DNA from 3 places in the Oceanobacillus caeni genome. Region 2 is predicted to be linked to each of the others. Evidence: riboswitches for the same ligand, from Rfam matches in the RefSeq annotation. Region 2 holds a riboswitch; each other region holds the start of a gene.
The links. A riboswitch is a leader RNA that binds a small molecule or an ion and turns the genes downstream of it on or off. The one in region 2 is predicted to bind preQ1.

Region 1 (2,273 bases), on a different contig from region 2:
TGCGAATTTAAAGTGAGCTCCCCTTGGTTTCATCATGACCGAAAAAGCAACCGAACAAATAAACCATATTGACATAATCTCCCTTCTAAGGTTATGATAAGTAAGAATTGAACAACTGATCGGAAGAGGTTCATAGCTGAAACCCTCTATAAAAAACTATGGATACAATGACAATTCGCCATGTCCATAATTGGATGTGGCTTTTTTGTTAGAATCATAGTTTGCTATGACCTCTCCGTAGTGTTCGGAAACATTACAGGGAGGTTTTTTTATGTCTGGAAGAAGCGAGAAACAAGGTTTGAAGGATTTAACTCTACTTGGTAATAAGGAAACGAATTACGCAACGGACTATACACCTGAAGTATTAGAATCCGTAAATAACATCCATTCTAATCGGGATTATTTTGTAAAATTCAATTGTCCAGAGTTTACTAGTTTATGTCCGATTACAGGGCAACCTGATTTTGCGACGATGTATATTTCGTACATACCTGATCAAAAGATTGTAGAAAGTAAATCATTGAAATTATATTTATTTAGTTTCAGAAATCATGGAGATTTTCATGAGGATTGTGTGAATATCATTATGAATGATCTAATTGAATTACTTGATCCACGTTATATTGAGGTTTGGGGTAAATTCACTCCTCGTGGCGGTATTTCTATTGACCCTTGGTGTAATTATGGAAAACCAGGGACAAAGTATGAGGAAATGGCTATGCATCGCTTGATGAATCATGATCTTAATCCGGAAAATATAGATAATCGTTAAATAGGTAGAGGTTCTAGCTACCCTCTATAAAAAACTAAGAAAACAACCCATCTTAGTGTTGTTTTTTCTTTTTGAAAAGGAGTTTTTACATGGAAAAGAATAAAGCCATTGTTGTTTTTAGCGGAGGGCAGGACAGTACGACCTGTTTATTCTGGGCAAAAGAACAATTTAAAGAGGTCGAAACAGTTACCTTTGATTATGGCCAACGACATCAATTAGAAATCGAATGCGCCAAAGAAATTGCAGAAGATCTCGGTGTCAAACACCATATTTTAGATATGTCGCTTCTACATCAATTAGCACCCAATGCTTTAACACGGGACGATATGGAGATAGCTGATGGTGATGGAACTAGGCTTCCAAACACTTTTGTACCAGGGAGAAATTTACTTTTTCTATCCTTCGCTGGTGTGTTAGCAAAGCAAGTTGGTGCAAGGCATCTTGTGACAGGAGTTAGTGAAACAGATTTTAGTGGCTATCCAGATTGCCGAGATAGTTTTATCAAATCATTAAATGTGACATTGAATCTAGCAATGGATGAGGGTTTTGTTATCCATACTCCCCTAATGTGGTTGGATAAAAGGGATGTTTGGAGGCTTTCTGATGAGTTAGGTGTAATGGATTTCATCCGGAAAAAAACCTTAACATGTTATAACGGAATAAAGGCTGATGGTTGTGGCGAGTGTCCAGCGTGTAAGCTCCGTAATCATGGTTTAGAGCAATACTTACTGGCCAAGGGAGAGAAATAATATGTTGCGCGTTTTTTTATATTTAATTTCCATTGTCACGGCAAACGTGATAACCGCGGCAATCATGCCCCTCGAGATTGGTATTTTCATCATTCCAATGGGAACATTTTTAATAGGTGCGACCTTTATATTTCGTGACTTGGTGCAAAACAAGTACGGAAGAAAAAAGACCTATTTATTTATCTTGACAGCATTAATCTTATCCGGTGCGGTGTCCTCTTTACTTGGCGATACCCTAATGATTGTCGCAGCCTCCGCACTTTCCTTTATTATTTCTGAAACAGCAGATACAGAGATTTATACTAGATTAAAACTACCAATCGCATGGCGTGTATTTTATAGCGGAATTGTTGGTGGATTACTAGATTCCGTTGTTTTCGTTATCGTTGGATTAAGTCCAATCGGTGCAGGATTTATCCCATGGGAAGCTGTGCCAGCAGCGATTTTAGGGCAGGTTATTGCAAAAACAGTTATCCAGTTAATTGGAGCTCTTGTTCTAAATCAAGTGTATGTGGTGAGAGCAAGACGTATTACGGTGGGATAAATTCAGGTGAAGTTTAAGTAGTATTTTTACAAATAATAAATGAGCTAGATATGCTCCCCTAAAGGTAGACAGATTAAAAAATCCGTTTATATCTTTGGAAGATGATGAGGAAGCATAGGAGTTTTAGCGCGTTGCTTTTATTAGGTCAGATAGCATACCAAATTCAAGGAGATTGGTATGCTTTTTTTATGGGGAGAATCTGTTTTTT
Region 2 (2,273 bases):
TGGAAGAGTAAGGTTAAAGTTTTTATATCAAACACCACGTTTATTTCCCCATAAATAGGTGTGAAGTTGCGGCAATACCCGAACATCGTTCAATTCTGAACTATTCATTACAAGATCAACCAATCGTTCGTATTTTTCAAGCAGATAGGCTAACAACTTCTCCTGTTCTCCCGTTTCTAAATCATCATTACCCACTTGCAAAAACAATTTTACATCAGGATACCTTTTGTGTATGTTGATGGCATATTGCAAATCTTTTTTCCCAAAGACGACTACCTTTAAACTGAAATCCCCCTGTTGTTTTTCCTTTAATGAACGGATGATAAAATCCAATGTTTCAAAATTTGTAGTCATTCCAGAGCTTGGCGGCTTAGGCGAAATCGTTAGATCATCTATCTTTGTAAACCATTCCTGCCATCTGCTACCTTGTGTTTCCAATGCAACCTTCACCTGATTTTCATGAAGTAAATCTACCAATGCATTCAATTGAGCCAATAATCCTGGATTTCCTCCAGAGATGGTAACATGTTGAAATCGTCCGCCTCCCTTTTCATATAATGCTTCCACTATTTCCTGCGGTTCCATCATTTGAATCGATTCCTTTTCTGAACCGTCCCAGGTGAATTTCGAATCACACCAGGAACAGGAATAATCACAGCCGGCCGTTCTGACAAACATTGTTTTTTGGCCAATGACCATTCCCTCCCCTTGAATAGTTGGGCCAAATATTTCAAGTACAGGTATTTTTCTCATAATGTTTTCTCCTTTGGTCGGTAAATACAATAGCTCGTAGGCGTTTCCCTTAAATATACCTGAACACAAGTTGGCTTATTCTGTAGGGTGTTTAGGTATTCCTGAATGATTTCATAGATAGTCCGGGCAACCACTTCTGTTGTCGGAAAGTATTCAGCGTCTTGGTCGGAGAATTTGGTGTCTTCATTCATCACATGATGATCAAATCTCTTGTGAATTAAGTCTTTTATTTTTTTAAAATTAACTAAAAAAACTGTGTGATCAAGTTCGTTTCCAGCAATGGTGATATTGGTAAAATAGGTGTGCCCATGCATATTTTGACATTTCCCAGCATCCTCATGTGGTACATAATGAGCTGCAGCAAATTGAAAATCTTTATTTAGTTCATATGCATAGGGATGTTCTGTAACCGGATAAATCTGTTGCATCATGAATCATCACTCCTTCGTTTATTTTGTATCTTTGGGAGCTTGTATCCATCCAATAAAGAAAAGCGTAAGCGCCCGTTTAGCGACGTACGGACTGGACTGAGCCGTAGGAGATAAAGGAAACACGACGAACGGAGTGAGTCGATGTTGACTTATCGTACGGAGGTGAGGGAAGTCTCGCTAGTCGCTGGGCGCTGGAGCTAGACAAAAAAGACAACACTAAAGAAGGTGCTGTCCTAGCTCCTTAGTTTTTTATAGAGGGATGGAATTTCGAACCTCTCCTGCCAATACGCAGATTCTATTATTCACTTACAATATTACTTTACCATATCTTTTGTTTTAGATTAAAGAATATATGTCAACATAAAAAATGAATATAAACGTTTCCAAAAGAAGAGAACATAATACGGGTAAAAAGCTGAAGACTACTTGTTCTTCCTTTATTAAACTTGCTTTCATAGAAAAAATGCTTCAGTTATTGAAGAAAACTGCCCTATATAATAACATCGTATTTGTTTATTTACTACTGCTAATTCTCAAATTAACAATTAGCCACACACCTTGAATAATCGTTGGTATTATAAACGCAATCAATAAGACTATAAATGCCAATAATTTAAGCTCAGGTGTTTGAGTAACCCCAGCACCATCGACCTCTCTTAACCAAATAATAGCTAATCCAATTACAAAAATGATAATCCAAAATATGTTACCAATCCACCAGAAATACCATCGTTTTTTCACCTTATTTCTCTCTCCATTCTCCAACCGAAATAAATTTCATTTAACTATACTGCCAATTACTAAAAAATCATCGCCACTTTTTTGAAATAACGTACCCGGAAACAGAACTAAAACAGCAAGCTTTGAAAAAGTGTAATGGTTATAACTAATGCAGATAAAGATCCAGCAGACAGTAATGTTATCATTTTTCGCCAGTTTATCTTTTTTGAAGGTTTTACAGCCTCTCGAGAAACCGTAATCCATATAGCCATAGATGCTATAACTAAGATGAAAATAACTTCTTTAGACACATTTGACACCTCCATCATTTACAATAATCACATAACCTTATGTACGGATTAGAAAAAT
Region 3 (2,273 bases), on a different contig from region 2:
TCTTCGGAGCTAAGGGGTAACTCGTAAAATCATACGGTGCTTTTAGCTGATCATTCCATACTGGTTGCTTATCAAAGTACTTCCAACCATAGTCATGAAGTGTGATTGCTGTTACAACCGAATCCATAAGCGTGTTACTTAATAATAGTTCTTTTTTCCAATACTTTATTAATTCACCAGATACAATGGCATGGTTGTCTTGCTCAATCATTATAAAATGATCTGTTTCTTCTCTAACAATCATAACTAGCGCCTCCTTGTATAAATATTATGTAAGTATATAAAAAAACTTCACGAATTAGTAAGTTAATCGTGAAGTTTTTATTATGGTATATCCCTTTATCCTATCTAAACGGGTAGTAAGACTCCCAATGACGGAAATCTTCTTTATATGATTTTATCAAAATGTACTTGTTTATTTAAAGTATACATAATTGGAATACCAATAGCCAAAACAACGATTTCTCCAATGGCTGTAGTTACCCAAGAAAATAGGAAAGGTAATCCCAATGCTAAGTATAATTCTAATGCGACAATGAACATGTTAAAACTGAAAATGATTGCATTGGCTGCTAGTAAAAGTAGCGTGTTTTTCGTGTATTTAGAAAGTAGAATAATAAGTCCTAAAGATATTGCCGAATGCGCGACACCAAATACAATATCATACAGTCGCATTGGTGAGAAAAATAGATTGGTTAAAAATACACCAAATATAATACCGAAAAAGAACTTTTTATTAAATACGACGAGATGATTAAACATCTCAGGTACACGAAATTGGACATTCGTAAAGCCAAATGGTTGTATAAGTGCTGATACAGCTATATACATTGCAGCCAAAACGCCATTTGCAGTTAACGTTTTTATATTCATTTCCATCTCTCCTTAGTTTTTTTACGTGGGAGGCTTTCGAACCACGGATTTTATACAATAGAATCTATCATAGCAAAGTTTATAATGATTCACAATGGAAATATTAGTAATCTTTAGGGATTTGGTTGGTAGATTTTAAGGGAATTTAACATAGAAATGGAGGAAAAGTTATAGTAAGATAAAAAAATGGGGTGAGAATATTTGGAATATTTATTGTTAATAATAGGTTTTGGTCTTTTGATTAAGGGAGCAGACTATTTTGTAGATGGTGCATCCAATATAGCAAGGTTACTTAAAATTCCTTCAATATTAATCGGGCTTACGATCGTCGCTATTGGTACAAGTTCCCCAGAGGCAACGGTAAGTATTATAGCAGCATTGGAAGGAAATGCTGATGTAGCTCTAGGTAATGTTATTGGTAGTAATATTTTTAATCTAACAGCTGTTGTTGGTATTGCTGCACTTATATATCCTTTGAAAGTAGAAACAGAAACGATACGTAAGGAAATCCCTTTTACGTTACTAGCCAGCACTGTATTATTAGTTGTTATGAGTGACGTCGTGTTAGAGGGATTAAGTGCTAATTTTATCACTCGTAGTGATGGATTGGTTTTCCTATTATTTCTTGCAATCTTTATGTACTATGTTATCGAACTTGCATTTAAGAGTAGAGAGAACATGAAGAATGAATCAATCCCCGAGGATGTGACATGGGGGAAGAATATATTCATAACTTTATTAGGTTTAATAGGCATTATTTTTGGAGGGGACCTAGTTGTTTCCAATGCAACGGAAATTGCTTACCAATGGGGAATGAGTGAAACATTAGTTGGATTGACAATTGTAGCGATTGGAACCTCTTTACCGGAATTGGTTACTTCTATTACTGCCGCTCTGAAAAAAGAAAGTGAAATTGCTCTAGGTAATATTGTTGGAAGTAATATCTTTAATATATTATTTGTGTTAGGAGCCGCTTCTGCTATAACTCCTCTTGCGGTGGATAATAAAGTATTTATAGATGTTATGATGATGATGGTCTTAACTCTGCTTTTATTAGTTTTTTCGAGAACCAATTTTAGAATAGGTAAGAGGGAAGGTCTTATATTAGCTATTTTTTATGTCGTTTACCTAGCTTATATTATATTAAGGAATTAAAAAATGCCGTGCACTAGCACGGCGTATCTAATTCCTATGTTGATTTTTTCACCCTGTACTATGCAGGGAAAAAAAGTTTTTGAAGTATCTACCTTTTTGGATCATCGTGTTTTATTTTAGTTCTTCACTTTTCTTGCCAACACGCTTTAATACATCGATTATTATTTTCTTTTCTTCATCCGTAACACCTTCAAATACGTTTTCGATGACTTGTTGATGCAGCGGGAAAATCTCTTCCATTAGTT

Region 1: linked by a shared signal. The riboswitch ahead of queC (7-cyano-7-deazaguanine synthase QueC) and the one ahead of ACFQ18_RS12680 (6-pyruvoyl trahydropterin synthase family protein) in region 2 are both predicted to bind preQ1.
Region 3: linked by a shared signal. The riboswitch ahead of ACFQ18_RS15590 (QueT transporter family protein) and the one ahead of ACFQ18_RS12680 (6-pyruvoyl trahydropterin synthase family protein) in region 2 are both predicted to bind preQ1.

Annotation. Positions count from the first base shown of each region.
Region 1 is NZ_JBHTKV010000021.1:14,070-16,342, forward strand. Features, by position in the region: PreQ1 riboswitch class I at 120-166, shown strand; gene queF (preQ(1) synthase) at 272-772, shown strand; PreQ1 riboswitch class I at 774-816, shown strand; gene queC (7-cyano-7-deazaguanine synthase QueC) at 862-1,521, shown strand; gene ACFQ18_RS13760 (VUT family protein) at 1,526-2,065, shown strand.
Region 2 is NZ_JBHTKV010000018.1:7,316-9,588, forward strand. Features, by position in the region: gene queE (7-carboxy-7-deazaguanine synthase QueE) at 28-756, opposite strand; gene ACFQ18_RS12680 (6-pyruvoyl trahydropterin synthase family protein) at 750-1,184, opposite strand; PreQ1 riboswitch class I at 1,420-1,466, opposite strand; gene ACFQ18_RS12685 (DUF3923 family protein) at 1,698-1,925, opposite strand; gene ACFQ18_RS12690 (hypothetical protein) at 2,033-2,215, opposite strand.
Region 3 is NZ_JBHTKV010000030.1:2,443-4,715, reverse strand. Features, by position in the region: gene ACFQ18_RS15595 (DUF3891 family protein) at 1-244, opposite strand, end outside; gene ACFQ18_RS15590 (QueT transporter family protein) at 388-873, opposite strand; PreQ1 riboswitch class I at 880-924, opposite strand; gene ACFQ18_RS15585 (calcium/sodium antiporter) at 1,075-2,028, shown strand; gene ACFQ18_RS15580 (MarR family winged helix-turn-helix transcriptional regulator) at 2,140-2,273, opposite strand, start outside.